One region of the Bacillus sp. LH1 genome, then DNA from elsewhere that is predicted to be linked to it. Evidence: riboswitches for the same ligand, from Rfam matches in the RefSeq annotation. Region 1 holds a riboswitch; each other region holds the start of a gene.
What was found. Region 1 has a riboswitch for S-adenosylmethionine ahead of ACX9TM_RS07615 (Na+/H+ antiporter NhaC family protein). Riboswitches for the same ligand answer to the same signal wherever they lie in the genome.

Region 1 (6,184 bases):
AGAAAGTTCAATATCATATGGCACATATAAACGAATATTACCAACGACACCCCGAATAACAATTACCGTTTCCCCTTCTGGAATCATAGCAGTTGTTAAATCTATTTCCACATCACAAGCACCATATTGAACATTAATATCCTCAAGTTCATAAATATGATCCATCATTCGTACATTGCCTACAAACATATTTTTCAAATATGTTTCTGTACGATATATTTGCTTCTCTTCGTCTATAATCCCTTTTTCTTTAATTTCAACCTTCATTGCTTTTTGCTGATGTCCTTGTTGAATCAATTGATAACCAATTAAAGCTAAACAAGCAAATACGACAAGAACAAATGCTGCTGATGAAAATAAGAAAAATAAAAATACGATACCACCAACAAATAAAAATACATTTCCCCGTACATAACGATTCTTTTTACGATAATGCCTTCCAAACATAAGCATAATAAATGCAAAAATGAGACCACCTGGTTCAAAATGTCCAAGTATCATATCAAGAAAAAGACCGAATCCAAATATGATGAGGAGCATCCCCATTAATTGTGTCTTTGAAAAATGTTTCTTCATTTCAGCTCCCCCCTTCTTGTCACATATACATAGAAGAAAAGGCATTGCTTTCCAACACCTTTTCTCCTATCACTATATCATAAGCCTGTTTTATAATATACTACTATTATTTTGTTAACTCTTTCGTTAACGATACATCATTCTTTTCTTTCATTTCACGCTCAAGTTTTGCAATTTTCATATCAAACGTGTCACGCTCATGCTCTTCATTCATACGAGTTTCTAAGTCACGAATATGATCTTCAATCTCTTCAAATCGTAAGAACGGATTATTTTCATCCATTTTATGCATCGCAGTATTCATACGACGATTTGCATGTGCCATATTTTCACGTGCCATTAGTTCCATGCGCTTTGCGTGCATTTCTTTTAATTTATTTTTCATTTCAGAAAGACGACGCTCTAACTCATCAATTTGCTCTACAACACCTGCATACATTTCTTCTAATCGAGTTACTTGCCCTTCATAATAAGCTACCTCTTCTAACGCACGTTCGTGCAATTGTAATTCGTCTGCTTCTTGAGCAATGATAGCTTGCTTTGATCTTTTATTAACGAAATAACGTGCTTGCTCAAGCTCACGAGCAAAATTAGATTTTAATGTTTTATGACGCTCAATTAACTTCTCAATTTTTGTTATTTCACGCTCACTATCACGTAAATATTGGTTTAACATCGCAATTGGATTTTTTCTTTCCTTCTCATCTAACACGTTATGAAAATCAGCTAAAATTGCATCGCGTACACGTCCGAATAAAGATTGTTTCATTATAAATCTTCCTCTCTTCTACTTTATTTATAATTTGATTTATTGTTTTAGTTTTTCATTAATTTGTTCCACTCATCTTCAAAGTTACTATATGGTTTAGAACTTTCTGGAGCAGATTCAACAACTACATCTTTTTCTTTTTTCCACTCACGGTATCCGTAGTATAAAACCACTAAAGCAGCGATACCGATTAATGCTGGCGAATGAGAAAGTGCAATGGATAAACCGATTAAACCAACAATACCCCAAGCTAACTTTCCAAAAAATGATTTAGCTCGCACAAATGATTTATAGCTCCAATATACAACTCCTGCTCCGATTGCGAATCCTACAATACCAGCAAGACTACCAAGAGCAATTAAAGCCAAAATACCGGCTGCGATAAACGCTAGAAATTGTTTCATCTTGTGCTTGCCTCCCTTCGATTTGATACTCTTATCTTAACTATTTTTTCATCTTTCCATAACGAGCTTAAGAACCGTTTTTAACTCAGACTTAAGACCGAGTCATATTCAGCCCTTTACGCAAAAAAACGTGCAGAGTCTATTCTCTGCACGTTTTTTAATTACTAACATTCATATTAAATTAAGCTGTTTTATGATACTCTTTTTTCTCAGCTACTTTCGAAAACCTTGGAAACCCAATTAAAATAGAAACAATCCCACATACTCCAACTAAGATTGGATAAAATGCATATGGCAACAATTCAACCGGAGATAACGCTGCAAATCCTGCTGCCGTTAACATTTGGGCACCGTACGGAATTAATCCTTGCACACAACATGAGAAAAGATCTAATACACTCGCTGATTTACGAGGATCTATTTCATATTGATCTGCAATATTTTTTGCAAGCGGGCCTGTAAAGATAATTGAAATCGTATTATTCGCTGTACACATATTCGTCATACTCACTAAACCAGCAATACCAAATTCCGCTCCTTTTTTCGAACGAATATTACGTGTTAATACATTCATTAAATATTGAATACCACCATTATATTGGATTAATTCAACCATACCGCCAATTAATATAGCAAGTAATACTAACTCCATCATACCGCCCATTCCAGTCGTTACACTTTTAAAGAAACTTTCTAACGTGTAACTTCCATCTATAAGGCCGATAACACCAGATAGTACAGTTCCACCAGTTAATACAATAAGTACATTCCAGCCAAGTAGCGCTGTAATAAGTACTCCTGCGTACGGTAAAATCTTTATCCAATCAAAGCTATGTGCTTTAATCTGCGTGTCACTTCCTGAAGTAACTATTACTAATAGTACAATTGTAATAATAGCCGCTGGTAACACAATTAAAAAGTTCGTTTTAAACTTATCTTTCATTTCTGTTCCTTGTGAACGAACAGCTGCGATTGTTGTATCTGAAATAAATGATAAATTATCACCAAACATCGCTCCGCCAACAACAGTAGCCATTGCAAGCGCAATTGAGATATCAGTTTGACCACTAATACCTACAGCAATCGGCGCTAATGCTGCAATTGTTCCCATTGAAGTTCCCATCGCTAATGAAATAAATGCACCAATAACAAAGATTCCAGCTACGATAAATCCTGGCGGTAAAATAGTTAACGCTAAATTAACAGTTGAGTCTACTCCGCCCATTCCTTTAGCAGTTTCAGAAAACGCACCTGCAAGCACAAAAATTAATACCATAATCATAATATCCGGATTTCCTGCACCTTTAGCGAACCGCTCTACTTTCACATTAAAACTTTCTTTACGATTCATCACTAAAGCGACTCCTACAGCAATTGAAATCGCTACAAGTATCGGCAATTTATAGAAATCACCTGTAATAATTCCAGAACCAATAAATAGCGCCAAAAATATTCCAAGTGGTAATAAAGCTAAACCATTTCCTCTCGTTTCTTTCAAAGTACCATCTCTCCCTAGTTTCAACCTTTTTCTAATGAATAACAAAAGACCTCTTCCGATGAGAAGAGGTCTTATACATCTATAAGAAACACTCTTCTCATCTTTCAAGCACACGCTTGCTGGATTTGGCACAGCACTCTGAAATCGAGTCCGCTGCCGAGGCATCGTAGGGCCAGTCCCTCCGCCTCTCTTTATAAGAAGGTTTCATATTTATTTTTTAATAATAATTTCTTCCCTAACTTTACTCGCTTACAAAACAAAAGTCAATTATTTTTTGTATAGATTTTTTTGGTAATTATACAAAAATTTGAATACAACAATCATTTTAACTTTTCGATTTCTTCTTCCAATATTGAAATCCAATAAAATTCACTATTTTTTATTGTTGCTAATATCCATTTCGTAGTGTGCCATGCTAGCTCATACTCTTCCTTCGTGACATCACCACTTTTATAAGCATCCTCTAGCTCCTCTTCATCTAATACATACACCTTACCGCTAGATAATAATACTACATCTAAATATAAATCATCAAAATACGGTAAACCACGATCGTCTATTTTATATTCTTTCGCCACATCGATATAATATTGCACTAATTTTTTCTGATCATCTAACATAGCGGTAATCGCAAAGTTTTTCCCGTCTATGAAATATTGAATCCACGTATACTGATCTGCTGCAATACAAAGTTCTTCACCATCATATTCTTTACAACTAGGCTCTCTCACCTTTTTTATATCCAGTATTCCGAGCATTCCCTCTTCCACTTGCTTAACCGTATAACTCTTTTCTATTAGTCTCTTCCACGAAGAACCGTCACCATATTTTCGTTTCATTATGTCTGCTCCTCTTCTATATACAGAAAAGCTCCCACATATTATGTGAGAGCTTGTTCATATTATAATTAAGCCGCTTGACCCTTTTCAGAAATCTCTTTTAAATAAGCTTGTCCTTTTTCAGCGTCATATTGACCTTCCCACTTAGACATAACTACAGCTGCTAAAGAGTTTCCTACAACGTTAACTGCTGTACGAGCCATATCTAAAATACGGTCAATACCAGCAATGAACGCTAAGCCTTCAGGTGGAATACCTACTGTACCAAGTGTCGCTAATAATACAACGAATGATACGCCCGGTACACCTGCGATACCTTTTGATGTAACCATTAATACAAGTAATAATGTAATTTGTTGTGTAATAGATAAATCAATACCGTACATTTGCGCCAAGAAAATAGCCGCAATTGCTTGATATAAAGTTGATCCATCTAAGTTAAATGAATAACCAGTCGGAATAACGAAAGATGTAATTGCTTTCGGACAACCGAATTTCTCCATTTTCTCCATGATTTTTGGTAAAACTGTTTCTGAGCTTGCTGTAGAATACGCTAAGATCAGCTCGTCTTTTAAAATCTTAAAGAATTGGAAAATGTTAATTCCAAATATTTTCGCTGTAAGTCCTAAGACAACTACGACGAAGAAGATCATTGCTCCATATACGACAATTAGTAATTTCCCTAATGGAATTAATGAAGCAAGACCAAATGTAGAAACTGTAACACCAATTAGTGCAAATACACCAAATGGTGCAAATTTCATAACTTGGTTTGTTACGTAAAACATTGCGTCAGCCACACCTTGGAAAAATTGAAGAACTGGTCTTCCTCTTTCACCAATTGCTGCTACACCTAAACCAAATAGTACAGAGAAGAAGATAATAGCTAGCATATCTCCGTCAGCTAACGACTTCATAATGTTCGTTGGAACAATATTTACAAATGTATCTGCAAATGAATGACTTTGTACTTGCTCTGTCGTATGTGTATATTTCGAAATATCTGTCTTTGTTAACTGCTCCATATTTACGCCTTTTCCTGGTTGGAAAATATTCGCTATTAATAGACCGACAATAATTGCAATTGTTGTAATGATTTCAAAGTAAATAATTGTTTTTCCGCCTAGTCGACCTAATTTTTTAACATCGCCAACACCAGCAACCCCAACAACAATACTTGCTACAACAATTGGCACAACGATCATTTTAATTAATCGGATGAAAATATCACCAATTGGTTGTAAATAACTCACCACTGCTGGATTGCCAAAGAAAATCGCCCCAACCGCAATACCAAGCGCAAGTCCTATTAATATTTGCCATGCTAGTCCTATTCTTTTCATATTTGTTGTAACCCCCTCTTCGATGTGTCACTCTATCTCTCATTCTATCTCTATAAAACTAAGAAATTAAGAGTATTACATATTATTCGACAATTCACTACATTTTGTCCCTGTTAAAAATCATAAATCAAAAATTTAAATCTGACAACAAAATAACTTTGCCCGAACGCAAATAATTTTCTTGACAAAAAGTAGACCCATGTCAGAAAACCTCACATGAGAACGATTCCTCACTAGTGTTTTATTAGCTTTCCAAGTAATATTTCACCTCATAAAAACGATTACTTTCCTCCTTCATTTTACAGGAAAATTCCAAAATATACCTTTGTTACACATATGAATAAAATGTAAGCACTATGACAAATACAGTTGAAAAATGATAAATTCCGACAAAACTTAGCAATTTTATAAAATTTTCTTTACATTATGATTACAACGATAGACACCCTTCTTCTTATGATATATAACATTCATAGGGAAAGGAGTCAGACAACAATGAAAAAGAAATTTGCAGCGTTTAGTGTTTTAGCAGCAGGAACGATTTTTGCTTCCCCGTTACTTTCACCCGTATACGCTGAAACGAATCAAGATAAATTATCTAACATTCAATCTGAATTAGAAGGCAAACAAAGTGACTTACAAAATAAATCAGTCGAGAAAGAACAAATAGAAAAAGAAATTCAAGAATTACAGAAGAAAATCGATGAATTAACTACTTCCATTAATAAAAATGAGACTGAATTAAACGATACAAA
Region 2 (6,184 bases), 1.3 Mb from region 1:
TGAAAATAGGAATAGTTATATTTTTTTACTACTTAATACAATCCCGCTCACTACATATAGAATAGATGCAATATAAAAAATTGTACCAATCGTAAAGAAATCTACTAAATATCCCGTGGCAATAACCGCTACTGCTCCGCCAATGGATGTCCACACATGGTATTTTCCAATCTCATAACCAGCCTTTTCCTGCGCAACCTTTCGTGCTAACGAAGTCTTCTCAGTATTACGCTGCACAGCACCTAAAATGCCCATTACAATTTGAAGAATATATACATGCCATACTTCCGTGGCAATCGGAAAGCAAAGCATTAAGATTGCCATGGACCAAGCGTATATGATTAATAATTTTTTATCACCTACTTGATCAGATATCTTTCCCACTAGTGGATATACAAGTGCTGATGTTAAAGCAAATAAGCCATACGCCCAGCCAAATTGCGAGAAGCTATTTCCAACGTTTCGAAGCAATAATATATAAAAAGGAAATACCATACTTCCTGCCATCATGATGATACTTTGCGAAGCCACAAATCTTCTATATGTCATTTCGTATACTCCCTATAAAATAAATTCACAAATCTCTCTTCTGAATCTACTTCCTTCTTTTTCTTGAGAAATTCTTCAATACGAGGATATGCCCTCTTTAACTGCTCTTTCGTTGGATAAGAATAGTACGGCAAATAGTAACTACCGTTATGCTTTAAAGTAACATCAATCATCTTCCGAATGACATCCTCTGTTTTCTTTATCTCACTCTCTGAGCGTCCCTGGTTAATCAAAAGAACCAGCGCAAACATATCATCTTTCGCATAGGACAAAACTGCATTTTCATTCTTTTCCACGTAACGAATCGTAATGTTGAGTAAATTAAACTCTTCTTCATTTAATACGTTACGTAAATCATCTATATACTCCGTGAAAGCATCTATAGGCACAAAGTATTCTTGTAACACTTCGGTCCTATTTGGATTTTCATATTCCATAAAAGCACTATCTGATCTCATAACATTATTACGCGTCTCATACTTTCCATCTGTACGTTCAAAATAACCTCTTTGTATATCCCAAAATGTATTCTTTCCCCAATCACTATAACGTGATAACCCAAGTAAAAATTTCGGTACCGCTATAATATTTTCTTCCTTTAATTCACTGTACTCTTCTCTCATATTTTGATTTTGTGCCAAAATATAATCTGTCACATACATCTCTTTTAAAAATGAATTTGGAGCAACAGAAATACGCGCTAAGTGCATACGAACATTTTCATCTCTTTTCACTTTCTCTTTGAAATAAGATACGTATTCTTTATAATCTATCATTCTCGTGTGCATTTCATATAATTCATCATCTGTTAACTTCAGCGTCACATCTAAAATAACTCCAAATAAACCGTAACCCCCAATGACATATGGAAATAACTCTGCATTTTCTTCTCTACTTACATTACGTACCGTGCCATCTGCCATTAACAATCTAAATGAATCTACTGTATCAATTAGTGCCTCATGACGAATATCACGCCCGTGTACATTTACACTTAATGAACCACCAACAGTAAAAATATTTTGAGACTGCATGACCTGTACCGCAAGGCCATATGGATTTATTTTCTTCTGAATATCATTCCACGTGACACCACTTTGAACTGTAATCTGCTTCTTCTCTGGATCAAATTCTAATATTTTATTATATCCTTTCATATCGAGCATCGTGCCATTTGGATAATATGTCTGTCCTCCTTGGCTATGTTGCATGCCTGCAATGGAAATTTTCTGTCCTGAAACTTTTGCATCTCGCACTAATTTTATTAACGAGTGCTCTTCCGTAGCACTTTCAACACGTTTTATTTTTGTCGGAAGCAATTTACCTACATCACTCATAATAGGATGATCAATTTGTTTTTTATACGTATGTACAGACGTTGCAAGCAAAACCGTATATGCAACAATGACCACTACTATCTTTCTTTTTTTCAAAGGACACTCTCCTTATTAGCAACAAAAAGAGATACCTGTTCTTTCAGGTACCTCTCTTGACAGTGATTACTTTGCTGCTGGCAATTGTATTGGATCAAATTTATCATACGATGTAAACTTCGCATCCGTAATAATGTGCGCTTTATCCTCACCATTGCTACTCATAACCATATCTATCTTTGCTGATTCATATTTAAAATCTTTTGTAATAATATATTCTCCATCTATTTCTTCTATCTTTGCATTTTGGCCTTGTAGCATTTGTTTCTGCTTTTCATCCATACTAGCTAACATACTCTCTGTCTCTTGCCCTTTTAATGCAAACTTCAGCTTATAATTATCTCCACTTTTCTCCATCTTCACTTTATTTAAAATTTCCGATGGAATCTCTAAATTATCTACCATTCCTTGAGTCGCATTCATTCCGTTAGCATTTAATTGTTCCTCTGGTACAGACATAACTTCACCCGTATTAGGATTTTTCAACTGACCAGCAATTTTGCCACCCACATCATAAACAACAACCTCTGTACCAGAAACATTCATTTCAGAACGAGAATTTTTTTTCTTCGGCTCTAATTGCATTTTGGCCTTTATTACATTCATCTCTGTTCCTTCAGCCTTTATTCCCACATCATATGTCATCGTTACATTTTCTTCGTTTTTAAAAGCTTCATTCGCTTTATTAAAAACATCCTTCGCTGTTAATTCCTTTTCTTTCTGCACAGCTTCTTTTTTCGGTTCATCAGTCTTTTTTGCTTTCTCATTACTACACCCTACTCCTAGACCGACTGCAAGTACTAAACTTGAAATTAAAATAATTTTTTTCATAACGTCCCCTCCTTCCCAAAAATAATATCATCTCTTTTCCTATGAAATCTATATAATTCGTAATATTCTTCTTTAAATTTATTTCCTATATAGCAACATGTTTGAGAAAAAGTTTAAATATGATGTAAATAATAACAACTCATTTCAGGAGGTCATTATGAAAGCTATTATTTGCACAAAGTATGGACCACCTAATGTTCTCCAACTTCAAAATATAGAAAAGCCTAAACCTAAAAAAAATGAAGTATTAGTTAAAATTCACGCAACAAGTGTATCGACTGGAGATTGTAGAATACGTGGCTTTAATAGCCCCCTCTTATTTTGGATTCCTATGCGGATCATATTAGGTTTCAGAAAACCGAGAAAACCTATACTTGGCGTAGAGTTATCCGGTGAAATCGAAGACATTGGAACAGATGTAACACAATTTAAAAAAGGAGATCAAGTTTTTGCATTAACAGAACTAAACCTTGGTGGTTATGCCGAATACACATGCGTGCATGAAAGTGGATTAATAGCATTAAAACCTACCAATGTGACATATGAAGAAGCTGCCGTTATTCCTTTTGGCGGAACTTCAGCATTGCACTTCCTTAGAAAAGGACAGATAAAAAAAGGGCAACGAGTACTTATATACGGCGCCTCTGGGTCAGTAGGGACAGCTGCCGTACAACTTGCGAAATACTTCGGGGCGACTGTCACAGCCATTTGTAGTAGTTCGAATTTCGATTTAGTAACAGCTTTAGGGGCAGACAACGTAATTGATTATATGAAAGAAGATTTTACTAAGCGGGGCGAGCACTATGATATTATATTTGATGCAGTTGGAAAATATAATAAGTCTCTTTGTACAGATGCATTAATGCCTAATGGAAAATATGTATCTGTGAACGGAATGATGGCAAAAGTCAGTAAAGAAGATATGAACCTACTAAAACAACTAGCTGAAACAGAAAAGCTAAAGCCTGTTATTGATAGAACTTACCGATTAGAAGAAATTGCTGAAGCTCATATATATGTAGAAAAAGGACATAAAAAGGGGAACGTTTCGATTACCTTAAAATAAAATATATTCTGAAAATATCATTGACAATTCTTTTTGTACGATTTACTATTAGTACCATATTCAAAACTACATACACATACTCTTATCAAGAGTGGCGGAGGGACTGGCCCGATGATGCCCGGCAACCGAGCTTATGACGTATAAGCTAAGGTGCTAATTCCTGCAAAACGAGTTTTCGTTTTGGAAGATAAGAGAGGAATCTATTTCGTCTATTCGGCACCTCTCTTATTTTTTGGGAGGTGCTTTTTATTTTGGAACGTATATGAAGGGGGATTTATAGATGAAAAAGGTATTATTAAGCATTGTAAGCGGAGCAGTATTATTATTAGGCGCATGTAGTGTGAGTTCAGATAAAGAGGTAAAAGAATTAGACGAGAAAAAGATTACTGTCGGTGTAACAGGTGGACCACATGAACAAATTTTTGAAAAGGTAAAAGAAGTTGCAGCAAAAGATGGCCTCGAAATTGATATAAAAGTATTTAATGATTATGTAGCGCCAAACGTATCATTAGATGAAAAAAGCCTTGATGTAAATAGCTACCAAACGAAATCGTATTTAGATGTATTTAAAGCTGAACGCAATATGAAATTAGCTGAAGTATTTTCAACAGTAACATTCCCTATGGGTGTATATTCTAAAGATATAAAAGATGTAAAAGACTTAAAAGAGGGCGATGCAATTGCTGTACCAAATGACCCAACGAATGAACTTCGAGCTTTAAAATTATTTGAAAAAGCAGGGGTTTTAAAAGTTGATCCAAAGGCTACAGAAAAAGCGACTGCAAAAGATGTAATTGAAAATCCAAAAAAATTAAAGATTGTCGAATTAGAGGCATCTCAATTACCAACGCAACTAAGTGAAGTGAAAGCAGCTGCAATTAACACAAACTTTGCATTAGGTGCAAAATTAAGTCCAGCGAAAGATTCTATTTTCCGCGAAGGAAAAGATTCACCCTATGTGAACTGGGTTGTTGTTCGTACTGAAAATAAAGATGATGCCGTTGTAAATAAATTAAAGAAAGCTTATCAATCTAAAGAAGTAAAAGAGTTTATCGAGAAAAAATTTGATGGTTCAGTTTTACCATCTTGGTAGGAGCTGACGATAATGATTGAATTAAAAAACATATCCAAAGTATTTACAACAAAAAAAGGGAATGTTGAGGCTCTTAAGTCTACTTCCCTTAAAGTAGAAAAAGGCGAGGTATTTGGAATCATTGGGTATAGTGGCGCTGGTAAAAGTACATTGATTCGATGTGTAAATTTATTAGAAAAACCAACGACAGGAAATATCATTGTAAACGAACAAGACTTAACAACGTTATCGACAAAAGAACTAGCAAAAGCGAGACAAAAAATCGGAATGATCTTTCAAGGATTCAATTTACTTAAAACTGTTACCGTTTATGAAAATATCGCATTACCGTTACGGCTTGCTGGCATTCCAAAAGCAGAAATTGAAAAAAGAGTAGAAAAGTATTTACGCATTGTCGATCTTTTTAATAGAAAAGATGCGTATCCAAGCGAACTTTCTGGTGGTCAAAAACAGCGTGTCGCAATTGCTCGTGCGCTATCACATGAACCTGAAGTGTTATTAAGTGATGAAGCAACGAGCGCATTAGATCCAGAAACAACCGATTCTATCCTTGATTTGCTATTAAAGATTAACGAAGAAATCGGAATTACGATTTTACTCATTACACATGAAATGAATGTCATCCAGCGTATATGTGACCGCGTTGCTGTTATGGAACATGGATCTGTAGTCGAAAGTGGGACTGTAAAAGATATTTTCACAAACCCACAACATGTAACAACGAAGAAATTTGTAAATAGCGCATTTGCAGCGAAAATTCCAGAAAAGGTACAGAAAGAACTACAAAGTACTGGAGAAATTGTAACACTTTCATTTATTGGCACTACTTCAGGGGAACCTGCCTTAGCCGTTGCCACAAAACGGTTCCAAGTATATCCGAATATTTTATCCGGTAATATTACGCAGTTAAAACATGAAGCATATGGGAAACTAGTCGTTCATATGCAAGGGGAACAAAATGAAATCCACCGTGCTTTATCATTTTTACAAGAGCAAGGAATCATCGTAGAAGGAGGTAGAACAGATTATGGGAAACAAGTCCTTTTTGGATGAATGGGGTAAAGTCATATGGGAAGCCACAATCCAAACCTTTCAAATGACATCTATTTCATTACTCATCTCGATCCTTATTGCACTGCCACTTGGTGTTACACTTGTTTTAACGAGACCTGGTGGACAGCATGAAAATAAAATCATCTATCCTATTCTTAA
Region 3 (6,184 bases), 1.9 Mb from region 1:
CATGTTGATCTCCTATGTTTAGTAATGTAAGTAAATTCAATTGATTATAATATAGAAACGTGAATTGGGCTATCGATTTTACTTACATTTTCTTGAATTAACCTTACGTTTTTGTCACTTGACTAAAAAGAAGGGGAGGGTGCTAAATGAAGCGTTTATCGTATTTCTTATTTTTTATATTGATATGCCTAGTCGGTGCTGGGTGTGCAAAGGATAAAGAAGGAGAGAAATTAGAATATAACGGAAGAGCACTCGTAATTGGAGTTGTTGGAGAAAAACCGAAAGATACGTTTAGGAATATAAAGTTTGAGGAAATGAAGTTAGAGGAACTGGAAAAGAAATCTAAGGAAGTAGATGGTTTTCTAATAATGAAAGATCACTTTCAAGAAGCCTCAACAGAGCAATATAAAAATGTATTTTCATCACTAAAGAAACCAGTGTTTTTTATCGGTTTACAAGATAAATCATATTCGATTTTTATTACAAAAGGGATAGAGTATAACAGTGCCCGAAAAGATGTAAATGCTATGTATACGCAAGGGTTTGCGAATATCGGAAGTGGTGAAGGACAACAATGGGCAGTTGGTTTATCGAATGGTGGAAATACAGAAGAAAGTATTCATAATATGTATATCGTCGTATTTCAAACAATTGCAGATTATTTAAATAGATAATGAAGGAGCCTGCAAAAGAGGCTTCTTATTTTTTTAATCAAACGTTTGTTTAAGCTGTATGTTCGGTAGGAAGAAACCGATGTAACTCAAGGGTTAACAAAGAAAAATAGAGAATTAATCAAACGTTTGTTTAAGCTGTATGTTCGGTAGAAAGAAACTCCTGTAGTTCAAAGGTTAAGAAAGAAAATGGAGAATTAATCAAACGCTTGTTTAAGATATATGTTTGGTGCAGAATCTGAAAAATTTATATATTTATTTTTTTCTTAACAAATGGCGGAAAAATAAGAAAAATTCGCAGGATTATTAAAAATTATCACGAAATAAGTAAAAGTTTAGCGAATAATGGTTTGAAATAATAAAACGTTTTCTATATGATAAAGGTAAAGGTTAGTAAAAAAGTAGGTGAATTTATGACAGTAACATTTTATTCATATCCAAAGTGTGGCACATGTCAAAAGGCAAAGAAATGGTTTGAGGCAAACGATGTAGCATATGAGATGATTCATATTGTTGAAAATCCACCATCAAAAGAAGATTTACGTAATTTACATGAAAAAAGTGAATTACCATTAAAAAAATTCTTTAATACAAGTGGAATGCGTTACCGTGAACTTGGTCTAAAAGATAAGTTGAAAGATGCAAGCGAAGACGAAATGTATGAGCTTTTAGCATCTGATGGCATGTTGATTAAACGTCCAATTGTAACAGATGGAACGAATGTAACACTTGGTTTTAATGAAGAGCAGTTTGAAAGTGTGTGGAAAAAGTACCAATAAGGTATTTTTACATAATTAATACATTCACTGGAGGTACAGTCATGAGCATTCCAAATAATTTACGTTACTCTGAAGAACACGAATGGGTAAAAACTGAAGGTAATGAAGTTGTTATCGGTATCACTCACTTTGCACAAGGTGAGCTAGGCGATATCGTATTCGTTGAACTTCCTGAAGTAGGTGCAACAATCGAAGCTAACGAGCCATTCGGAAGCGTAGAATCTGTTAAAACAGTTTCTGAGTTATACGCACCTGTAAGCGGTAAAGTTGTAGCAGTAAACGAAGAATTAAGTGACCAACCAGAACTTGTTAACGAATCTCCATACGAGGGTGCATGGATGGTTAAAGTTGAACTTTCTGATGCAAGCCAAGTTGAGAAGTTATTAACTGCAGAAAAATATGCAGAAATGACAAACCAAGACTAATTATAGTCGACTAAAGGACAGCCTTTGTGCTGTCCTTTTTTATTTTTTGTGAAATAATGAAATTCAAGTTATATGTAAATAAATAAGCTATTATGAGAAAAACTGTTTTTTGGTAAGGTTTCATAAGTCTTCACAATCTAAACGAGCCGCTTGCGCTTTTCATTGTCCAGCTCCACCTCCTAGCCCTTCATGTCTAAGAACCTTCCGCACGAGAAGACAAAAAGCGTCTTCTGTGCGAAAGAACCTTAGCCAACAGGGCTAAACAGTCGGTTCCGCTTTTCTTTATGATCCAGCTCCAGCGGCTAGATTGTTCGGTGGCTTCGCTTCTTCCTACAAGGCCAAAAGCGCCTTTACGTCAGAAGCTCCATCCCCCTCACAATCTAAACGAGCCGCTTGCGCTTTTCTTTTGCAAAAATAAACAGGAAACAACATGAAAATAACGAATATACTATATACTAAGTTCAAGGTTGTATAGTATATGGTGATCGGGTGATGACATATGATTTATGTAGAAAAAGTCATTATTGTAGAAGGTACATCAGATAGAAGAAAGATTGAATCTATTATTCGTGAACCGGTGGAAATTGTTTGTACAAATGGTACAATTGGTTTGTCGAAAATGGATGAGCTCGTTGATCAGTTTTTTGATAAGGAAGTGTATGTGCTAGTGGATGCTGATGATGCTGGAGAAAAGTTAAGGAAACAATTTCGAAAAGAATTCCCGCAAGCCGAGCATATCTATATTGATCGCTCGTACCGAGAAGTGGCAACTGCGCCATCTACACACTTAGCAAATGTATTATGGGGAGCCGACATTGACGTTTATACAGAATATTTACGGTAAGGAATGATAGAAGTGATTGATTGGACAGGAGCCGAAGCTACAGCCCTAATAGAGAACGAAGAAAAAACAGTATTATATGTATATACTCCAATGTGTGGAACATGCCAATTAGCAAAAAAGATGTTAACAGTGGTTGAGATGACAATTGAAGATTTGAAAATTGGGATGTTAGATTTAAATTATGCTCCGCATTTAGCAAAAGAGTATGGGATTGAAAGTGTACCTTGTTTACTTGTTTTTGAAAATGGGACACTGATGAAGAAGATATACGCATTTCATTCGGTTGAATATTTATATACGGAATTAAAGTAGGCGGCAAAAATTTTGCCGCCTCGACATATTTCTTGGGAAATATGTCGAGATGCAGGATGGATACAGTATTTGTCGAGCGAAAATAACAGGATTGCTCTTTAGTGAGAGGGAATGGTATGTAATAGAAAGTGATATGAAGGATGTGATTTAGGGTGAGATTATATTCTTTGCTTCAATCATTTGTAAATTACGCTAATGGTCAATATCATTTAGAACCGCTTTTAAGACAAGAAGAAAAAACTGTTAATTTTCGCTTTGGAGATGAAAGTTGTTCGTTACAAATTTCAAGAGATTATATAGAGTTGGTACATGAGGAAAGAGGAACGGAACAAATCATTTGCTTAGATGAAAAGGATATAGAACAATTGGTGAATGGAAATGTACGATTGCAAATGCTAATGAATGATGGACGTGTACAATATTCGGGAACGTACCGAACGATGTTATTAGTGGAATCGATGTTTCATATATGTAAACCGATGTCAGTAGGTGCTTAAAATTCTGAAGTTTCATTTTTTGCGAAAATTTCTGTTGACATGGTGAGTGTATATTGATACAATTCAAGTCATAAAATATAGACAATTTCATAAATTTCAAATCAGACGAAAATTGAATCTGATTTCTCTTATCAAGAGAGGTGGAGGGACTGTGCCCTGTGAAGCCCGGCAACCGTCAACTTATGTTGAAATGGTGCCAATTCCTGCAAAGCAAATGCTTTGAGAGATGAGAGAGAGGGATAATGTTGTTATATACGCATAAAAACCTTTCTGCTTCTCTAAAGCAGAAAGGTTTTTTTATTGTTTGAATGTGGAGGACATTCAAATAATAAAAGTAATGATAATAGTGGACTACACGCATTAAAAATAAAAAATTGCGGAGTCGACCTAAACAAAAAAGGGGTGAACATCATGATTCTATTAGAGAATGTAAGGAAAATATATAAGGCGAAAAGCGGTGATGTCACTGCTGTAGATAACGCCAATTTAAAAATAGATAAAGGTGAAATATTTGGTGTTATCGGATATAGTGGCGCTGGAAAAAGTTCTTTAATTAGATTGTTCAATCAGTTGGAGAAACCAACTTCTGGCCAAATTACAATTGCAAATCGTGTCATTTCAGCAATTACAGGAAGCGAACTTCGTAAGGCAAGACAAGAAATTGGAATGATTTTTCAGCACTTCAACTTACTTTGGTCACGAACAGTACGTGAAAATATAGAGTTTCCACTTGAAATTGCAGGTGTTGATAAAGCGAAGAGAAGAAAACGTGTTGATGAATTAATTCATCTTGTTGGATTAGAAGGAAGAGGAGACGCGTACCCATCTCAGCTGAGCGGGGGACAAAAGCAACGCGTCGGGATTGCAAGAGCATTAGCTAATAATCCACAAGTGCTTTTATGTGACGAAGCAACGTCAGCTCTTGATCCGGAAACGACAGATCAAATTTTGGATTTACTATTAGACATTAATAAGCGCCTTGGTTTAACAATTGTACTCATTACACATGAGATGCACGTAATTCGAAAGATTTGTAATCGTGTTGCGGTAATGGAGAAAGGAAAGATTGTAGAAACAGGCCCAGTACTTGATGTATTCCGTAATCCGAAGCAAGATATTACGAAACGATTTGTAAAGCAGTTAACGGATTCTGAAGATACAAATGAAACGATTGAAAGTTTAATTGAAAAATATCCAGATGGAAAAGTAATTCGTTTGCAGTTTATCGGTGAGGCTGTAGAAAGACCAGTGCTTCAACGATTGATGCAACGCAGTGACATAGAAGTTAGCATTTTGCAAGGAAATATCGCACAAACGAATAACGGTTCTTACGGTAGTTTAGTCGTTCATTTAAATGGTGAGGAAACAGCGATCCAGCAAGCAATAGAAGGAATTCATCAAGATCAAGTAGAGCTGGAGGTGATTGCACATGGATAAGTTACTTGCAAATGTTGATTGGAATCAAATGTTAGAAGCAACTGGTGAAACGTTATATATGACGGCAATCGCAGCTCTTGCGACATTTGTTTTAGGACTCATTTTAGGATTGTTACTCTTCATGACAGCAAAAGATAATTTATGGGAAAACAAATCAATTAATACGGTGATTGGAGCATTCGTAAATATATTCCGTTCTATACCATTCATCATTTTAATTATTTTATTAATCCCATTCACAAAGATTATTCTTGGAACAATTCTTGGAGCAAGTGCAGCTTTGCCGGCTTTAATTATTGGAGCAGCACCATTCTACGCGAGAATGGTTGAAATCGCACTTCGCGAAATTGATAAAGGTGTAATTGAAGCTTCAAAAGCAATGGGAGCAAAAACAAGCACAATTATTTTGAAAGTGTTAATTCCAGAATCGTTACCAGCATTAGTATCTGGTATTACGGTTACGACAATTGCTTTAGTAGGCTATACAGCAATGGCAGGAGTTGTTGGTGCTGGTGGCCTTGGAACACTTGCTTACTTAGAAGGATTCCAAAGAGGGAATAACGATGTAACAATCGTTGCGACAATTTGTGTATTACTAGTTGTATTTTTAATTCAGTGGATTGGTGATAGTTTAACGACTCGAATAGATAAACGATAATGAAAAACGGGAGGATGTTTCAAATGAAAAAATTGTTACTTACGGCACTTATTTCAACTTCAATTTTTGGATTAGCTGCTTGTGGCGGGAAAGATAAAGATGAAAAGAAACTTGTTGTGGGTGCTTCTAACGTACCGCACGCTGTTATTTTAGAAAAGGCAAAACCGTTACTTGAGAAAAAAGGAATTGAGTTAGAAATTAAAAAATTCCAAGACTACGTATTACCAAATAAATCGTTGGCGGATAAGGATTTAGATGCAAACTACTTCCAGCACATTCCGTATTTAGAAAAAGAAATTAAAGATAAAAAATATGACTTTGAAGTAGCAGGAAAAATTCATTTAGAACCAATTGGTGTGTACTCTCAAAAGTATAAGAGCTTAAAAGAGCTTCCGGACGGAGCGACAATTATTATGAGTAATTCAGTTGCTGACCATGGACGTGGTTTAGCAATTTTACAAAAAGAAGGTATTTTAAAAATTAAAGACGGAATAGATCCAGTTAAAGCAACTCCAAAAGATATTGCAGATAATCCGAAAAATCTAAAATTCAAAACGGATA
Region 4 (6,184 bases), 2.5 Mb from region 1:
AAAATTGATTCCTCTTCATTCGCCTCTACTACAACTTCACCCCAAGGATCCACAATTAAAGAATGACCTGCAAACACATTATTCGGATCCTTCCCTGCTCTATTACACGCAACAACATAACACTGATTTTCAACTGCTCTTGCTTGCAATAGCAAACGCCAATGTGCTAAACGAACTAATGGCCATTCAGCTACAACAAATAATACTTTTGCCCCTTTAGCAGTATGAACACGCATCCACTCTGGAAAACGAATATCATAACAAATTGTTCCAGCGCATTCAACATCATCTAGCTTAAATTCGCCCGTACCATTACCAGCTATTAAATATTTATGTTCATCCATAAGCTGAAATAAATGTACTTTACTATATTCGTTGACTAACTGTCCTTCATTATTTACAACATACATCGTATTTGTAACGCCTTGCTCTGTTTGCTTTGCTATGGACCCACCAACAATATGTACATCATATCGCTTCGCCCATTCTATTAACTTTTCTTTCGTTTCCACTCCATCCCTATCTGCAATTTCAGAAAGTCTCGTTAAATCATATCCTGTTGTCCATAGTTCTGGTAAGACGATAACATCTGGCCTTTCCTTCATAGCTTCACTTATTTTATTTTTAGCATTCTCAATATTTTTTTCTACATCTCCAAAAACAATATCCATTTGAATACATGCGACTTTCATTTTTTCAGCCCCATTCTTATTTTTCTCTTTACAAAATACTGGAAAGATTATATCATTTGTCACTAGAATTGTAACAACTTTCAAAAGAGGTGGAAAGTATGAAATTATTTCAACCTTCTGAGATAGTAACATCATTGCCAACACAATTTTTCGCTTCACTTGTTGCAAAAGTTAACAAAGTCGTTGCAGCTGGTCACGATGTTATTAATCTAGGTCAAGGTAATCCAGATCAACCAACACCGCAGCATATCGTAAAAGCTTTACAAGATGCTGCCGAAAAGACCATTCATCATAAATATCCGCCATTTCGCGGACATGAAAGCTTAAAGGAAGCCGTGGCTACATTCTATAAACGTGAATATGGCGTCGAATTAAACCCAAAAACTGAAGTTGCTATTTTGTTTGGTGGGAAGGCTGGACTAGTAGAATTACCGATTTGTTTTACAAATCCTGGTGATACGATTCTCGTTCCGGATCCAGGTTATCCAGATTATTTATCAGGGGTTGCTTTAGCAAAAGCACACTTTGAAAGAATGCCACTTATTGCAGAAAATAACTTTTTACCAGATTATACGAACATTGATGCCTCTATTGCAGAGCGTGCAAAATTAATGTTTTTAAACTATCCAAATAATCCTACCGGTGCTACTGCATCAAAAGATTTTTTTGATGAAACCATTCACTTTGCTAATAAACATAATATATTAGTTGTTCACGATTTTGCTTATGGCGCTATCGGATTTGATGGTCAAAAACCTGTTAGTTTCTTGCAAGCAGATGGTGCGAAAGATATAGGAATTGAAATTTACACATTATCAAAAACTTTCAATATGGCTGGCTGGCGCATCGCTTTTGCTGTAGGGAATGAAAGTGTGATTGAAACAATTAACCTATTACAAGATCATATGTATGTTAGTATATTCGGTGCAGTTCAAGATGCCGCTCGAGAAGCGCTATTAAGTTCACAGTCTTGTGTAATAGACCTTGTAAATAGTTACGAATCTCGAAGAAACGCTCTTATTTCAGCCTGTCACTCAATTGGTTGGAATGTAGACATTCCAACAGGATCGTTCTTTGCATGGCTTCCCGTTCCAAAAGGATACACCTCTGAGCAATTTTCTGATATTTTACTAGAAAAAGCACATGTCGCAGTTGCTCCTGGTGTCGGATTTGGTGAGCATGGCGAAGGGTATGTCCGTGTTGGTCTCTTGCATACAGAAGATAGATTACGAGAAGCCATTAATCGAATTGATAAATTAAATTTTTTCAAAAAGTAATTGACAACACGAAAAATATCTGACAAAATTCAGTTATCTTAAAAATTTAAACATTTCTAAATACTTCTTATCAAGAGCAGGTGGAGGGACGAGCCCGACGAAACCCGGCAACCGATCTACAATTGTAGACACGGTGCTAATTCTCGCAGCATTACGCTGACAGATAAGGAGCTGGTTGTAAAAAAACCTCTCCTTAGCTGAGAGTTTTTTTTATTTAACTAGGAGGTTATAACAATGAGCGGAATTATAGCGACGTATTTAATCCATGATGATTCACATAACTTAGAAAAAAAAGCTGAGCAAATTGCACTCGGTTTAACAATTGGCTCTTGGACTCATTTGCCACACTTATTGCAAGAACAATTAAAGCAGCATAAAGGCAACGTCATTCATGTTGAGGAATTAGCTGAACATGAACATACCAATTCGTATTTACGTAAAAAAGTAAAACGCGGAATTATTAAAATCGAATATCCGCTATTAAACTTCAGTCCAGATTTACCAGCGATTTTAACGACTACATTTGGAAAGCTATCACTTGATGGCGAAGTAAAATTAATTGACTTAACTTTTTCAGACGAGTTAAAAAAACATTTTCCTGGTCCAAAATTCGGGATAGATGGTATTCGAAATCTTTTACAAGTGCATGATCGTCCCCTTTTAATGAGTATTTTTAAAGGAATGATTGGACGAAACATTGGGTATTTAAAAACGCAATTACGCGATCAAGCAATTGGTGGTGTAGATATAGTAAAAGATGATGAAATATTATTTGAAAATGCATTAACACCACTTACGAAACGCATTGTATCTGGAAAAGAAGTTTTACAATCCGTATATGAAACATACGGACATAAAACGTTATATGCCGTAAATTTAACAGGACGAACTTTTGATTTAAAAGAAAATGCTAAACGTGCAGTGCAAGCTGGAGCTGATATTCTATTATTTAACGTATTTGCTTACGGACTAGATGTACTACAATCACTTGCAGAAGATGATGAAATCCCAGTTCCTATTATGGCACATCCTGCTGTAAGTGGTGCTTATTCAGCATCCAAGTTATATGGAGTTTCATCTCCATTATTACTTGGAAAGCTACTACGTTATGCTGGGGCTGACTTTTCATTATTCCCATCTCCATACGGAAGTGTTGCGCTAGAAAAAGAGGAGGCTCTTGCTATCTCAAAATATTTAACTGAAGACGATGCATCTTTCAAGAAGAGCTTTTCTGTTCCGTCTGCTGGTATTCATCCTGGTTTCGTTCCCTTTATTGTACGAGATTTCGGTAAAGATGTTGTTATTAATGCTGGCGGCGGGATACACGGACATCCAAATGGAGCGCAAGGCGGCGGTAAAGCTTTCCGTACTGCAATTGATGCTACTTTGCAAAATAAACCACTCCATGAAGTAGACGACATAAATTTGCATAGTGCACTACAAATATGGGGAAATCCCTCTTATGAGGTGAAATTATGAGTATTCAAGTATTTTGTGATTTCGATGGCACGATTACAAATAATGATAACATTATGTCCATTATGGAAAAATTCGCACCACCAGAAGCCGAAGAAGTAAAGAATAAAATTTTATCACAAGAACTATCCATTCAAGAAGGTGTTTCTCAATTATTTCAATTAATACCTACTAATCTGCACGATGATATTATTCAATTTTTAATAGAAACTGCTGAAATCCGTAGTGGTTTTCATGAGTTTATACAATTCGTAAAGGAAAATAACATTTCTTTTTACGTGATATCAGGTGGAATGGATTTCTTCGTCTATCCACTCTTACAAGGAATCATTCCAAAAGAGCAAATTTATTGTAATGAAACAGACTTTTCAGCAGAGTTTATTACAGTTAAATGGCCTCATTCTTGTGATGATCATTGTCAAAATCATTGCGGATTATGTAAATCATCATTAATCCGTAAATTAAGTGATACAGATGACTTTCATATTGTAATTGGAGATTCTATTACTGATTTACAAGCCGCGAAACAAGCTGATAAAGTATTCGCTCGCGATTTCCTTATTACAAAGTGTGAAGAAAATCATATTGCTTATACACCGTTTGAAACATTTCAAGATGTGCAAGCTGAATTAAAACTTTTGTTGGAGGTGAAGGCATGAAACAACTTTTTCGTCAATGGTATGACTTAAGCGAGATAAAAAAAGAGTTAACAACACGAAATTGGTTCCCAGCAACAAGTGGTAATATTTCTATAAAGGTTAGTCATGAACCACTTACTTTTCTTATTACGGCAAGCGGTAAAGATAAAACAAAAACCACTCCAGATGATTTTCTATTAGTAGATCATGTAGGAGTTCCCGTTTTAGAGACTGAATTACGCCCTTCAGCAGAAACAATATTGCATACACACATTTATAACAATACGAATGCCGGTTGCGTACTTCATGTTCATACAACCGATAATAATGTCATCACAAATTTATATAGTGATGCAGTCACCCTTCAAAATCAAGAAATTATTAAAGCTCTCGATATTTGGGAAGAAGGTGCAACCATTCACATTCCTATTATCGAAAACCATGCCCATATCCCAACACTTGGAGAAAACTTCCGAAAGCATATACAAGGAGATTCGGGTGCAGTATTAATCCGTAACCACGGTATTACCGTATGGGGCCGAGATAGCTTTGATGCAAAGAAGAGATTAGAAGCTTATGAGTTTTTATTCCAATTTCATATAAAACTATTATCAATTCAAGGAGGCGTTTCTAATGGCGCAAATTCGTATTCATGAAGTAAATACTCGTATTGAAAATGAAGTGGAAGTATCTAAATTTCTACAAGAGGAAGGCGTTTTATATGAGAAATGGAATATTTCTAAACTTCCTACTCATTTAAATGAAAATTATTCGTTAACAGATGAAAACAAAGCTGAAATATTAGCTATTTTTTCAAAAGAAATCGCTGATGTTTCAGCACGTCGAGGTTATAAAGCACATGATGTAATCTCACTTTCAAGTAGCACACCTAACCTTGACGAATTATTAATTAATTTCCAAAAGGAACACCATCATACAGATGACGAAGTTCGCTTTATCGTCAGTGGTCACGGCATTTTCGCTATTGAAGGTAAAGATGGGAAATTCTTTGATGTTGAACTTGAGCCAGGCGATTTAATATCTGTTCCTGAAAATGCAAGACATTATTTTACCTTGCAAGATGATCGCCAAGTTGTAGCTATTCGTATTTTTGTGACAACTGAAGGCTGGGTTCCAATCTATTAAGGTAGTTAGTTGAATAAAAGGACTTGGACCCCCTTTTCCAAACTTTTATTCACTCTACATATATACATCCTCCTATGGAACAGGCTTATTTCATTTTGAAATAAGTCTGATTTTTTATTTACTTGAAAGTACCATTTCATCACAAATTTACACCTTAATTTTTCAAGTGCATTTTTCGAACATTTTTTGAACATTTATTGAATTTTTTCTGAAAATTCTGTTTTATATGTGATATACTACAATTAACTTAGAAGGAAAATAATATCGCAAACAGAGGGGGATAATCATGAGCTTACTTATCGCACTTATACTTGGAGTTACATGTGGAGCATTTCCTGTTATTTTAGGAGCTATTATGGAAGAGTTAGAAATTGGTGTTTTAGGATTTGTCGCATCTTGTGTAAGCGCTTTATTATTTGGTTTATTCGGCGCTATTCCTGTTTCAATTCTGTGTGCTTTTTATATAATACGCCATGCTCGTACAAAACAATTTGGTCCTAACCACATCGCACAAATTATCCCGTTCCCGGTTGAACGATGCCGCCGCGCTTCTAACTTATAATTATAAAAATTAAACATGACTAAATAAATAAAAGTCCTCAAATGAGGACTTTTATTTATTTTCTTCTAGAAATTGAAACAATTCTTGTAGATGTAGGGCATCTTCACCATAGCTAACAGATACATGAAATATACCATCAATCTCAGCTTGCATATAAAGATCCACTCCATCACGATCATATTTCAATGCCAAATAAAACTCCATTTCTTCTAACATCTTTTTTGAGGTTCGAATTACATAATGTCCCTTCTCATCTCTTCCATATTCAAATTCTGGTTCAAAATCATATTTTTGTTTAAAAGCTTCTTTTTGTTTTTCATTAATTTGCATACAAGTAGCTCGCTGTACAGTATCAATCATCTCATCAAACTTTTGAAGGTCCACCTCGTTTAC

Region 2: it holds a riboswitch for S-adenosylmethionine, as region 1 does, so the genes downstream of both, ACX9TM_RS01060 (MetQ/NlpA family ABC transporter substrate-binding protein) here and ACX9TM_RS07615 (Na+/H+ antiporter NhaC family protein) in region 1, are expected to answer to the same signal.
Region 3: it holds a riboswitch for S-adenosylmethionine, as region 1 does, so the genes downstream of both, ACX9TM_RS25285 (methionine ABC transporter ATP-binding protein) here and ACX9TM_RS07615 (Na+/H+ antiporter NhaC family protein) in region 1, are expected to answer to the same signal.
Region 4: it holds a riboswitch for S-adenosylmethionine, as region 1 does, so the genes downstream of both, mtnW (2,3-diketo-5-methylthiopentyl-1-phosphate enolase) here and ACX9TM_RS07615 (Na+/H+ antiporter NhaC family protein) in region 1, are expected to answer to the same signal.

Annotation. Positions count from the first base shown of each region.
Region 1 is NZ_CM175007.1:1,440,738-1,446,921, reverse strand. Features, by position in the region: gene liaF (cell wall-active antibiotics response protein LiaF) at 1-576, opposite strand, end outside; gene ACX9TM_RS07625 (PspA/IM30 family protein) at 683-1,345, opposite strand; gene ACX9TM_RS07620 (lmo0954 family membrane protein) at 1,393-1,749, opposite strand; gene ACX9TM_RS07615 (Na+/H+ antiporter NhaC family protein) at 1,931-3,247, opposite strand; SAM riboswitch class I at 3,342-3,447, opposite strand; gene ACX9TM_RS07610 (ribonuclease FAU-1 family protein) at 3,568-4,086, opposite strand; gene gltP (glutamate/aspartate:proton symporter GltP) at 4,155-5,429, opposite strand; gene ACX9TM_RS07600 (murein hydrolase activator EnvC family protein) at 5,925-6,184, shown strand, end outside.
Region 2 is NZ_CM175007.1:184,728-190,911, reverse strand. Features, by position in the region: gene ACX9TM_RS01080 (MFS transporter) at 16-549, opposite strand; gene ACX9TM_RS01075 (FAD-binding oxidoreductase) at 546-1,982, opposite strand; gene ACX9TM_RS01070 (DUF6612 family protein) at 2,049-2,813, opposite strand; gene ACX9TM_RS01065 (NAD(P)-dependent alcohol dehydrogenase) at 2,971-3,879, shown strand; SAM riboswitch class I at 3,959-4,073, shown strand; gene ACX9TM_RS01060 (MetQ/NlpA family ABC transporter substrate-binding protein) at 4,160-4,972, shown strand; gene ACX9TM_RS01055 (methionine ABC transporter ATP-binding protein) at 4,985-6,025, shown strand; gene ACX9TM_RS01050 (methionine ABC transporter permease) at 6,000-6,184, shown strand, end outside.
Region 3 is NZ_CM175007.1:4,865,801-4,871,984, reverse strand. Features, by position in the region: gene ACX9TM_RS25320 (phosphatase PAP2 family protein) at 1-3, opposite strand, end outside; gene ACX9TM_RS25315 (hypothetical protein) at 147-674, shown strand; gene ACX9TM_RS25310 (arsenate reductase family protein) at 1,085-1,450, shown strand; gene gcvH (glycine cleavage system protein GcvH) at 1,492-1,875, shown strand; gene ACX9TM_RS25300 (toprim domain-containing protein) at 2,375-2,719, shown strand; gene ACX9TM_RS25295 (thioredoxin family protein) at 2,723-3,031, shown strand; gene ACX9TM_RS25290 (hypothetical protein) at 3,184-3,528, shown strand; SAM riboswitch class I at 3,654-3,761, shown strand; gene ACX9TM_RS25285 (methionine ABC transporter ATP-binding protein) at 3,940-4,965, shown strand; gene ACX9TM_RS25280 (methionine ABC transporter permease) at 4,958-5,623, shown strand; gene metQ (methionine ABC transporter substrate-binding lipoprotein MetQ) at 5,647-6,184, shown strand, end outside.
Region 4 is NZ_CM175007.1:3,947,947-3,954,130, forward strand. Features, by position in the region: gene ACX9TM_RS20300 (carbon-nitrogen family hydrolase) at 1-776, opposite strand, end outside; gene ACX9TM_RS20305 (pyridoxal phosphate-dependent aminotransferase) at 791-1,969, shown strand; SAM riboswitch class I at 2,034-2,139, shown strand; gene mtnW (2,3-diketo-5-methylthiopentyl-1-phosphate enolase) at 2,204-3,448, shown strand; gene ACX9TM_RS20315 (2-hydroxy-3-keto-5-methylthiopentenyl-1-phosphate phosphatase) at 3,445-4,104, shown strand; gene ACX9TM_RS20320 (methylthioribulose 1-phosphate dehydratase) at 4,101-4,739, shown strand; gene ACX9TM_RS20325 (1,2-dihydroxy-3-keto-5-methylthiopentene dioxygenase) at 4,717-5,229, shown strand; gene ACX9TM_RS20330 (hypothetical protein) at 5,516-5,791, shown strand; gene ACX9TM_RS20335 (DUF3909 family protein) at 5,843-6,175, opposite strand; gene ACX9TM_RS20340 (NAD(P)-dependent oxidoreductase) at 6,181-6,184, opposite strand, start outside.